3 regions of the Agarivorans aestuarii genome follow, and region 3 is predicted to be linked to each of the others. Evidence: predicted binding sites of a transcription regulator. Region 3 holds the regulator's gene; each other region holds the start of a gene.
What was found. Region 3 encodes sigma-54, which starts transcription at its own class of promoters, with help from an activator protein. Its sites were predicted from a motif close to GTTGGCACGNNNNTNGNNT; they were not measured.
Positions count from the first base shown of each region.

Region 1: the regulator sigma-54 is predicted to act here: its motif matches at 1,417-1,435, upstream of K5609_RS13095 (FlgO family outer membrane protein).
Region 2: the regulator sigma-54 is predicted to act here: its motif matches at 1,275-1,293, upstream of flgB (flagellar basal body rod protein FlgB).

Region 1 is NZ_AP023033.1:2,814,239-2,817,968, reverse strand. Features, by position in the region: gene K5609_RS13100 (flagellar assembly protein T N-terminal domain-containing protein) at 213-1,355, opposite strand; gene K5609_RS13095 (FlgO family outer membrane protein) at 1,463-2,047, shown strand; gene K5609_RS13090 (LPP20 family lipoprotein) at 2,028-2,504, shown strand; gene K5609_RS13085 (FlgO family outer membrane protein) at 2,563-3,309, shown strand; gene flgN (flagellar export chaperone FlgN) at 3,517-3,730, opposite strand, start outside.
Region 2 is NZ_AP023033.1:2,808,439-2,812,168, reverse strand. Features, by position in the region: gene K5609_RS13065 (chemotaxis protein CheV) at 1-305, shown strand, start outside; gene K5609_RS13060 (CheR family methyltransferase) at 318-1,142, shown strand; gene flgB (flagellar basal body rod protein FlgB) at 1,326-1,724, shown strand; gene flgC (flagellar basal body rod protein FlgC) at 1,724-2,143, shown strand; gene K5609_RS13045 (flagellar hook assembly protein FlgD) at 2,154-2,825, shown strand; gene flgE (flagellar hook protein FlgE) at 2,858-3,730, shown strand, end outside.
Region 3 is NZ_AP023033.1:751,854-755,583, forward strand. Features, by position in the region: gene rapZ (RNase adapter RapZ) at 1-514, opposite strand, end outside; gene ptsN (PTS IIA-like nitrogen regulatory protein PtsN) at 541-984, opposite strand; gene hpf (ribosome hibernation promoting factor) at 993-1,280, opposite strand; gene K5609_RS03525 (RNA polymerase factor sigma-54) at 1,305-2,804, opposite strand; gene lptB (LPS export ABC transporter ATP-binding protein) at 2,858-3,583, opposite strand; gene lptA (lipopolysaccharide transport periplasmic protein LptA) at 3,583-3,730, opposite strand, start outside.

The DNA.
Region 1 (3,730 bases), 2.1 Mb from region 3:
AAGTGATTTTATAACAATGGGTTATAGGTGATTGCTAATAATTCGAGAAAAACCTGCATGATAATTATTAGCAACAAATACTATTATTGCTCCCTTAGGAGGTCCTTGTTCTATCCAGCTGAACTAAGGGGACGCAAAGTAAGGCGCGCATACTATCACTGATAATGCGCGGTTTCATTATACTCAGCTTTAAGCTTATGAAAAGCCAAGCCTTACTGTTTGCTTACTAAGTCACCAAGTTGGATATTCGCAGTCATGCTTGGGTCTACCGCTACCACGATGGCACTCTCTTGATACACTTGCTCAATTCTTACCATGCTATCGGCCATGATTTGTTCTTGGCGCGGAATATCCCAGTTACCCCAGTGATAGTTTTGATGGATAAGGTTTAACAGCATGCCGCGGTTGAGTTGGTTAGCTTTACCCAAATTGATTTGCCAGCGATCAGGACCAAGAACTTTTACCACACTGCCTTGCAAGGGTTGGCAAGCGAGCAGGGCATCTACTTCGGTCACCACTTGTTGCAAGGTAGAGTTTACTGTTTCGCCATAGGCTGATAACCAAAATTCGGCAGAGTGGGGTGATACCACTTCTCTGGCGTCAAACTCCCAAGGAGCGTTTACCGAAAAGCGCTTGTTGTATATTTCTTCTAAATCAATGGCGTTGTATACCCTGGCATTAACCACAAAGTAACGTTGAGGATAACTAAGGTTTATAAATTTAGGTTTGTGCACTTGGTCTAGCGAAATATTCTCGATTTCTAAGCCAAGCAGATATTGCGCGCCATAACGATCTGCTACGTCTTTAATACCCTTGTAGTTGTGCTCTCCCGGCTTGTAATAGTTTAGGGGTAATTTAGGTGGGGGCTTTACGTTGAACTGATTACCCACCTGGCGAGCAATGTCGTAGGTTCGTTGTTCAACAGCGGGTGACAATTCTTGTAGTTGGCCAACACGCGCTTGATGCTGTTGCTTTAAGAAGGGAGGGAGTAGCAACATGTTTTTACTATAACCACTGGCCTTACATTGGCTGGAGGCCGGGAATACGTCGGCTTGTAAGATAATATAGTATTGCTGGCCGTGATTACCTTCATCTAACACGGTTAAGTTGTGCAAGGAACCTTTGGAGACCACTTCAATTTGATCAAGCGTGAGTTGCCCGCCAGAGACTTTGCTGATGCTGGTGACAGACGCCCCCGAATACAACAATAACTGTTTAACCGCATCTTGTGTGGCTATGCTCTTGGCTTGCTCAAAGTCGTTATTTACGATGGTGGCTTGGCCTTTCGCCTCGTACCATATTGCCTGTGTTGACATGCTAATAAGCATCCCAACTAAAAGAATTATCTGTTTCATAAGGCCCTCCTATCTCAAGGCTAAGCAATAACTATACCCAAAATAAAACGCTATTTTTTTGACTGGAACGGTTATTGCTTGGAACAGGGAAGTCGGAGGAGATTGATATGCGATATACGACACTATTTATTTTGCTGGTAACGCTACAAGGATGCAATACCAGTTTACATCATGTTTCTAATTATCCTTATGTGGAGCCGCGAGAGCAGCAAGATGCCGCTTTGTATGTGCATGTCGACAACCTGTCTCAACAGCTAACTGATGACGTGGATTTAACTGAAACTGACTCTGTGGCCATAAGCACGGTGGTGGATTTAGACAACTTGCAATCGAGCGATGGATTTGGGCGGCAAGTGGCAGAGGCAATGTTTGCCGCTTTATCGCGTGAAGGCGTAAATATGGTAGAGCCTCGCCTTACTGGACGTTTGCAAATGGACCCTGGGTTCGGTGAATTTTCGTTATCGCGAGATGCTGAATTACTGAGAACTGAAATGGAAATTACCTATGTGGTGGTTGGCAGTTTTCAGCGAACAACTTCGGGCAGGCATGTGAACCTTCGTTTAGTTGAGCTATCTAGCCAAGCAGTTGTGTCGGCTGCTTATCAATTTATCCCCAATATGGCGGGGGCAACTTCACCGCGTGTGACTAGTGTTAATGGGAGCTTGCAGCGTCATGAACAATCTGTACTTTAGATCGTGGTTTATTAGTTTAGCGGTTTTGTTGTTGCTAGCTTGTACGCCAACAACCCAAGTTAAACAAGTTGAATGGACTTATGAGCCACCGGGTGACTTTACCGTGGTTAATGCTGTTGGCTATGCGCCTATTAGTCAGCAACGTGGCGCAGACATGAGCGCTAAACAATTACGCGCAATGAAAGCCTCGAAGCTGGACGCATACAGAGAGCTTTCTGAGCAAGTGTATGGCCAACATATCGATAGTACCGCAACTGTCAGCGATATGGTGCTTGGCAACGAGCGTTTAGCCGCCTCGGTTGCTGGGGTAATTCGTGGTGCTAAAGTGATTAATGCCTACGCGGTTGACGATGTATATGTTACAGAGTTGCAACTGGATTTTAGAGAGGTTTACCGGGTTACTATGTCAATGGCGCCAACTCGCCATCTTGAGAGTCAAAAAACCGTTCATTTTTAGTAAAGATTTTACCTTTCTGGCCGATACTTAAAGCGTAATAGACGATTAAGGAAGCGACATGAAAGGTATATCTTTAGTGGCCTTGGCTACTTCAATGCTGGTGGGCTGTTCTAGCTCTCCCTCGATGCAGAAGGTCGTGGTGTACGATGGCTCAAAACATCACGCCGCGCATACTCACAACTCCCATTATATGGAAGGCGTTGTTGACGAAAATGGCCAATTATTCCTAAGTGGGATGCAAAGCCGTTCACTTAATCCTGCTGGACCTGACATGAGCGACCCCGACGCGCAGCACTCGCTTACCGATTATGTAAATCTAATGTCGCAACGTTTAGTGTCTAGCTCGCACTTTGTGAACGCCGATACTCCTATTGGCGTGGCTTCTTTTGTACCTTTAGACAACCTTCGCACTACCGATTTATTTGGTATGCAGTTGGCTGAAAGCTTTGTATATGAAATGCAGCAGAGCGGCTTCTCGGTGATTGATTACAAAACAACGGGCTTTATCCGTATTACTCCTGAAGGTGATTTTGTATATAGCCGTAATGTAAAAGAGTTATCTAAGCGTTTGCCAATTGAATATCTATTAGTCGGCACCTTTAGTAAATCCAATAACGGTATTTTGGTGAATGCCCGAATCGTTGGAGCGCAATCAAAAGTTGTGGTTGCTTCTGCTCAAGAGCTTATTCCAAATGACGTCTATCAAAGCAAAGTGCCTGCACCGGTTAAGCGAGATGGGGTAATGATTATTGAGTCGCGTAAACAAGCCAGCAAAACTAAGATGCCGATGGGTGAACGTGGTTAGTTAATTTCGTCTATTACTGTTACCAACAAAACCCTAGCTTTGGCTGGGGTTTTGTTGTTTTTTGAATAGGGAGTTACACAAGGAGAGTGTTATTCCAATCACATCGATAGCGGTGCAACAAAGGAATCTAACTAATTTAGGTAAGCTGTATCTCTGAATGTCCAGTTACTTAAGGTGTGGTTTTTTGGAGAAGCCGGTATTCTAAACTTAAGCTTTAAAGCCTTTACCCATTCGTTGTGAGCTGTGTTTTTTACCAAGTTTGTCGTAGGTAGACGCATTTTGGTTTTGCAGCTGATCAATTACCGCACTGAGTTGTTTGACTTTTTCATTGCTGGTTTTAATTATCTCGCCATTTAGCTGATTTAGCTCTTGGCATTGGGCAAGCAAACTTTTGATGGTATCGACTTGTTGAACAAACTGA
Region 2 (3,730 bases), 2.1 Mb from region 3:
TGGAAGCCTTGCTTTGCCAAGACGGACGAGAAGCACTTGAGCTGTTAACAACGATGGCTAAAGATGGCCCTATTACTGATCAAATTGCGTTGGTGATTTCTGACATAGAAATGCCGGAAATGGATGGTTACACCTTAACTGCTGAAGTACGTTCTCATCCCGACTTAAAAGGTCTGCACATAATTTTACACACCTCTCTAAGTGGTGTATTTAACCAAGCTATGGTAAATAAAGTTGGCGCTAATGCCTTTATTGCTAAATTTAATCCAGATGAATTGGCTGCCGCTGTTCGTCAATCTTTATAGAGTGTGGATGCATTGAGAACCATAACAGATGATGTGTATAAACAGTTTTGCGGCTTTTTAGAAAAGCAGTGCGGAATTGTATTAGGTGACAACAAGCAATACTTAGTAAAGAGCCGTTTATCGCCGTTGATGTCTCAGTACTCTGTAGAAAGTCTTACCGAGCTAGTTCAAAAAGCTATGAGCTTACGTGAGCGAGATTTACGTGCGGCCGTGGTTGATGCCATGACCACCAATGAAACATTGTGGTTTAGGGATACTTATCCTTTTCAATTACTCGGTGACAAAATCTTACCCGAGTTCGCTAAGTTATCGAGGCCAGTTAAAATTTGGTCAGCGGCTAGTTCCTCTGGGCAAGAGCCTTATTCGATTATGATGACTTCACTGGAGTATCAAGCGAGACGCCCTGGGACTTTACCAATGGGCGTGCAGGTAGTGGGCACTGACATATCACCGTCAATGTTGGAGCACTGCAAGCGTGGTGAATATGACACCTTGGCTTTGGCTCGTGGTTTATCACCAGAACGTAAGCGTCAGTTTTTTGAAGCGACTACCGATGGCAGATTTAGAGTTAATGATAAAGTGCGTAAAAATGTCAGCTTCAGACCGCTGAATCTTTTAGATAGCTATGCACTAATGGGTAAGTTCGATATCATTTTTTGCCGGAATGTGCTGATTTACTTTAATGCCGATGTGAAATCGAAGATCCTTAACCAGTTTGCTCAAGCATTAAATCCCAATGGATATTTAATGTTAGGGGCTTCTGAATCGATTACCGGCTTAACCGATCGTTTTAATATGCTACGTTGTCACCCCGGCATTGTTTATCAATTAAAATAGGTGTTTCCCACAGCGGCACTAAAGGGCAATAGTTGCCGCTTTATTTGCCGCTATCATCTTCTCACCATCAAGTTAATCCATACCAATACAACTAAGTTACTTAGTTAGCTGAACAAAAAGCGTCAAAAAAACTCTGGCACAGCTCTTGCTAATTATTCTTCGTGGAAGTGTAACGAGGTGTATATGGCAATAACATTTGATAAAGCATTAGGCGTTCATCAGCATACTGTAGGTGTAAGAGCCCGCCGTTCTGAGGTGATTGCAAGTAACATTGCTAATGCCGATACACCTAACTATAAAGCACGAGATATAGATTTTAATAAAGCATTTGCTGCCGCTAAAAGTAAGCAGGGTGGTGGAATGCAGATCACTAATGAGCGCCACATAAGCGGCGGTAATAGCCAGTTTGCCGAATTAGGCTTTCAAGTGCCGGATCAGCCAGATACTGGCGACGGCAATACCGTTGATGTACAGAAAGAAAAGGCCGAATTTATGCAGAACGGCTTGGAATACCAGGCAGGAATTGGTTTTCTTTCTAGTAAATTTAGTGGCTTGCGTAATGCAATTAAGGGAGGTCAATAATGAGCTTTTTTAATGTTTTTGATATTTCAGCTTCGGCCATGAAGGCTCAGTCAGTACGTTTAAATACTACTGCCAGTAACCTCGCCAATGCCGACAGCATTAGTTCAAGTATCGACCAAACTTATCGAGCAAGAAAACCTGTGTTTGAAGCTGAGCTAAACAAAGCTTCTCAAGCACAGCTTGAATCTGCCCAAGTTAAAGTAGCGGGCATTGTTGAATCGGATGCACCGTTACGTAAAGAGTACTATCCAGAACACCCGATGGCGAATGAAGAAGGGTATATATTCAAGCCCAACGTAAATGTTATTGAAGAAATGGCCGATATGATGAGTGCATCGCGCTCTTATCAAGCGAATGTTCAAGTAGCAGAAGCCGCTAAGCAAATGCTTAATAGCACGCTTAATCTGGGTAAAAGTTAAGGAGTAGCCAGTGTCTACTATTGATCCGTTACAAAGTAATTATTGGCAGCCTGAATCGGTTGTTCCAGAGAGTAATAATAATCAGTCCTTGGGGCAAGAGGATTTCTTCTCGCTACTGACCACGCAGCTGCAGTACCAAGACCCCAGTAAACCCGTTGATAACGCCGAAATGATCGCTCAAATGGCGAGCTTTCAAACTTCTGAGGGTATTGCTGAGCTTGGTACCAAATTTGACACCATGAACTCGATTATGAATTCATCGGCTGCCTTGCAGGCGTCAACCTTAGTAGGTCAAAAAGTGCTGGTGCCTTTAGATTATGGTCATAACGGCGGCGCTGGATTTGACGGTGTAGCGGTGACAGGCGCAGCTACCACTAATGTAAAAGTTTCGGTCGAAAACGCGGCGGGTGAAGTCGTCAAGGTTATCGACTTAGGTGAGGGAAGTGGCAACATGCCGTTCTCTTGGGATGGCACCGATTCTAACGGGAATCCGATGCCGGAAGGTAAGTACAACATTAAAGTTAATGGTGTTCAGGGCGGTAAAGAGATCAGTTTACCCACCGCAACATATGCAAGCGTAGGTAGCGTGAGCTTAGCGGGTGGCACATCTGGCGTAGTCGTCAATTTAGAAGGCTTAGGTGGCATTGCAATGAGCGATGTTCTCGAAGTAGCCAAGGCCTAACAAAGAATAGTAAAACGATAGGAGATTGAGAGATGTCATTTAATATCGCTCTAAGCGGCATCAATGCCTCGCAAAAGGATCTTGACGTAACGGCGAACAATATTGCTAACGTCAACACCATTGGTTTTAAAGAGTCGCGTGCTGAGTTTGCCGATGTGTATGCAACATCGATTTTCTCAAATGCTCGTACTGCCGTGGGTAATGGTGTTAAAACCGTAGATGTTGCCCAGCAATTCCACCAAGGTAGTCTTAACTTTACCCAGAATGCCTTAGATATGGCGATTAGCGGCGAAGGCTTTTTTGTTACCGCGTCAGACTTAACCACCCAAACGCGAGAATTTACTCGTGCAGGTGCCTTTAAGTTAAACGCTGATAACTTTATTGTTAACTCACAGGGTCAGTACCTGCAAGGTTATACTGTGAACAGCAGCGGTACACCCTCTGCTGTAAGTATGGCAGCAACCAACGCGATTCAAATTAGTGCTGAAGTGGGTAACCCTACTATGACCAGCCAAGTCGATATGAGTTTTAACTTGCCTTCTAGTGGCACTACTCATGATATTGGCGATTTTGATCCAACTGATAGTAATACTTACACTTCGGCTACGTCTGTGACGGTGTATGATTCGCAAGGTGGGTCGCATGTCGCAGAGACCTTCTTTATTAAAGATGACACCACGGCAAATACTTGGCACAAGTTGATATACATTGACGGCCAACCTGTAGATGTTGCTGGCGGTACGGCTAATACACCTAATGCGGGTAATGCTAACCCTAACATTCCAGCTTCTGCTACTTTAACTTTCGACAACACCGGTGCCTTAGCGTCAACTGCGCCTGCCATTATTGAAACCGTCGCTCTTGGTACGGCTCCACCAAACGGCCCTGGTGGTGTTTGGGATCCT
Region 3 (3,730 bases):
CATTCTTAAAGCCAAAAGACTCAAAGACCAAAATCAACTGTTGTTGCTGATCGCCGGTAACCCGCGAGCGAATCAAGCCACTTAGCTCGTGCACCGATAAACGTGAGGTATCGATGCGTAAATCTGCATTTCTAGAAATAGGCGCTAATAGCTCGGTCTCTGATTCTATAGCTTCAGCTAAGGATAAGTCGCTTCGACTAAGTGGGTGAACTCGGCGTGTTTCACTGTAACGGCGGATCAGCGCTTCGTCTTTTGCATCCAAAAAGATGCTCAGTAAGTTCACATCGGGACTGGCATCTCGAATGAGCTGCCCAACTGGAGAAAGTTCATCAGGGAGGTTACGAATATCGATACTAATAGCAACTTTGCTATAGGTCTTTGTTAAGTTATCGATGAGCGATTGCCATAGTACTACTGGCAAATTATCGACGCAGTAGTAGCCAAGATCTTCTAATACTCTTAAGGCGACGGTTTTTCCTGAACCCGAGCGCCCACTAACGATGATCAGTTCCATGATAATCCCTAAGGCTGATTAGAGTATTAGGCTACCATGATGTCGTACAATTCGTCATCACTTTGTGCGCAACGAAGTTGTTTACATACCTGCTTATCGTTAAGTTTTTCAGCTACTTGAGCAAGAGTATTAAGATGCTGCTTACATTGATCTTCGGGAACCAGTAGCGCAAAAACCAAATCTACTGGTTTATTATCAATAGCATCGAAAGAAATGGGTGGATCGCAGCGTAAGAAAACCGCAGTGGCTTGATGTTGGTTATCGATACGACCGTGAGGAATAGCGATGCCTTGGCCAATACCAGTACTGCCCATTTTTTCTCGACTTAACAAGCTTTCGAAAATGCATTGGGTGGTGGTATCAAGCTGTTTAGCAGCCAATTCGCTGACTATTTCTAGGGCGCGCTTTTTTGAAGAGCATTGAACTGCACTGAGAGTGCAGTTCAAGCTAAGTACTTTATTTAGTTGCATTGGGGTGATTAACGTTTGTTGAGTTTTTCTTTATGTTTGATGACTTGGCGGTCAAGCTTGTCAATCAGACTGTCGATGGCGGCATACATGTCAGAATGCTCAGAGGTTGCAAATAATTCGCCGCCGTTAAGGTGCAATGTTGCTTCAGCAATTTGGTTCAGTTTTTCTACGTTTAAAATGACGTGAACATTGTTAATCTGATCGAATCGTCGGGTGAGTTTGGCAAACTTGGTGTGGACATATTCTTTCAAAGACTCAGTTATTTCTACGTGGTGTCCAGTAAGGTTAATTTGCATAGATATCTTCCCCTTTTATTGGCCTTAGATAAGGCTCTTACGTTGGTTAGAAGGTGGAATTGCTAAAGACTCACGATATTTAGCAATCGTACGTCTTGCCACCTTGATCCCCTGATCTGCCAAAATATCAGCAATTTTGCTATCGCTAAGTGGTTTACTGGTATTTTCGGCAGCTACCAGTTTCTTAATTAATGCACGAATGGCTGTTGATGAGCATTCACCACCACCATCGGTAGCCACATGGCTAGAAAAGAAATATTTAAGCTCGAAGATGCCGCGAGGTGTATGCATGAATTTTTGGGTGGTTACCCGAGAAATGGTCGATTCATGCATTTCTACGGCTTCGGCAACATCGTTCAATACCATTGGTTTCATGGCTTCTTCGCCATATTCAAAAAATGCTTGTTGGTGGTGAACAATGCAGTTGGATACTTTTAGTAGGGTTTCGTTACGGCTTTCAATACTTTTAATAAACCACTTGGCTTCTTGTAAATGGCTACGGATAAACTGGGTATCGGTGGCATTAGAGGTTTTACTTAATGAAGCATAGTGAGAGTTTACCCGTAGTTTAGGCATTGCATCTGGGTTGAGTTCAACTACCCAACGGCCTTGTCGCTTGACTACCGATACATCGGGAATCACATATTGTGCTTGATTAGGCTCTACTGCATTGCCTGGGCGCGGCTCTAAGGTATGAATCAAGCGCATAACTTCGCGCAATTGATCTTCTTTAAGCTTGGTTTTACGGGCCAGTAAGCGAAAGTCACGATTGGCCAAAACATCAATGTGGTTTGATACTACATCTTTGGCTTCAACTAACCATGGGGTATCTTCGGCAAAGCGACTTAGTTGAATTAGTAGGCATTCTTGCAGGGAGCGGGCGGCAATGCCAACAGGGTCAAAGTGCTGAATGCGTTTTAGTACCGCTTCTACTTCATCTAGCTCTACGTCTAAGTCGTTATTGGCGCTTGAACGTAGGCCTTCGAGTAGTTGCTCACAATCTTGAGTGAGGTAACCTGATGCGTCGACAGCATCAATGATGGCTAAGGCAATGGCTTGGTCCACTTCACTAAATGGCGTGAGTTGCATTTGCCACAATAAGTGGTCTTGTAGTGAGTCGACAGTTTCGCCTTGAAACACCATGTCGTTGTCATCGCTCACCGCGCCGCTAGAAGAGCTAGCTGGGGCTGAACTGGCGCTGTAGATATCATCCCAAGTGGAATCAACCGGTAGGTCATCGGAGACGGTTTCTTGGTTAATGGCATCGCCAGCTTCAATTTGACTATTGTCTATATCCGCTGTGGATTCAGCTTCGGTAGATTTCTCATTGGCTGATTTCGCGTCAGTTGCGTCACCATCACTCGCGTGAGACTCATCCGCCTCAAGTAGAGGGTTACTTTCCAGAGCCTCTTGAATCTCTTGCTGCAAATCCAGCGTTGAAAGCTGGAGTAAGCGAATGGCCTGTTGTAACTGGGGGGTCATGGTTAACTGCTGACCAAGACGCAACTGCAAAGATGCTTTCATTAACTACCGCTGTTCCTTCTTCTTATTGTCTTTTTGAAAACTTACTACTTTAACTATAGCTTGAATTGCTCACCGAGATAAACTCGTTTCACATGCTCGTTTTCAAGAATTTCTTTTGGTTTTCCTGAGGCTATCAATTCGCCTTGGCTAACGATATAGGCATGCTCACAAACATCGAGAGTTTCTCTAACATTGTGGTCGGTAATGAGTACACCTAGACCGCGATCACGTAGGTGTTCAATGATCTTTTTAATATCGATAACAGAAATAGGATCTACCCCAGCGAAGGGTTCGTCAAGCAAAATAAACTTAGGCGCAGCCGCGAGCGCACGGGCAATCTCGACTCTTCGACGTTCACCGCCCGACAAGCTCATGCCGAGATTTTTACGAATATGACCAATATGAAACTCTTCTAATAGGTCATCTAGTGCACCTATCTGCTGCTCTTTATCTAAGTCTTTACGGGTTTCTAACACCGCAAGGATGTTCTTCTCAACCGATAAACGGCGGAAAATAGAGGCTTCCTGTGGAAGGTAGCCAATGCCTTTACGTGCGCGAGTGTGCATCGCTGTGCTAGATATATCATCATCGTCGATGAGAATTCGACCCTGGTCGCGTGGCACTAAACCCACCACCATATAGAAAGTGGTGGTTTTACCGGCACCATTTGGCCCCAGTAAACCGACAATTTTGCCTGTTTCTACATTTAAACTTACGTTTTTGACTACCTTGCGACCTTTGTAGGCCTTAGCTAAGTTTTCAGCAATTAGGGTACTCATTATTGCTGGTCTTCCTTGGGCGTAAGCTCTTCAAGCTGCTGAGGCTGGAAAATGGTGGTTACACGGCTATTTTCGTCACCTTGTGCCACCATTTCTTGTTTATTGATGCTGTATTTGATCATGTTACCTTTTACCAAGCTCTCTTCT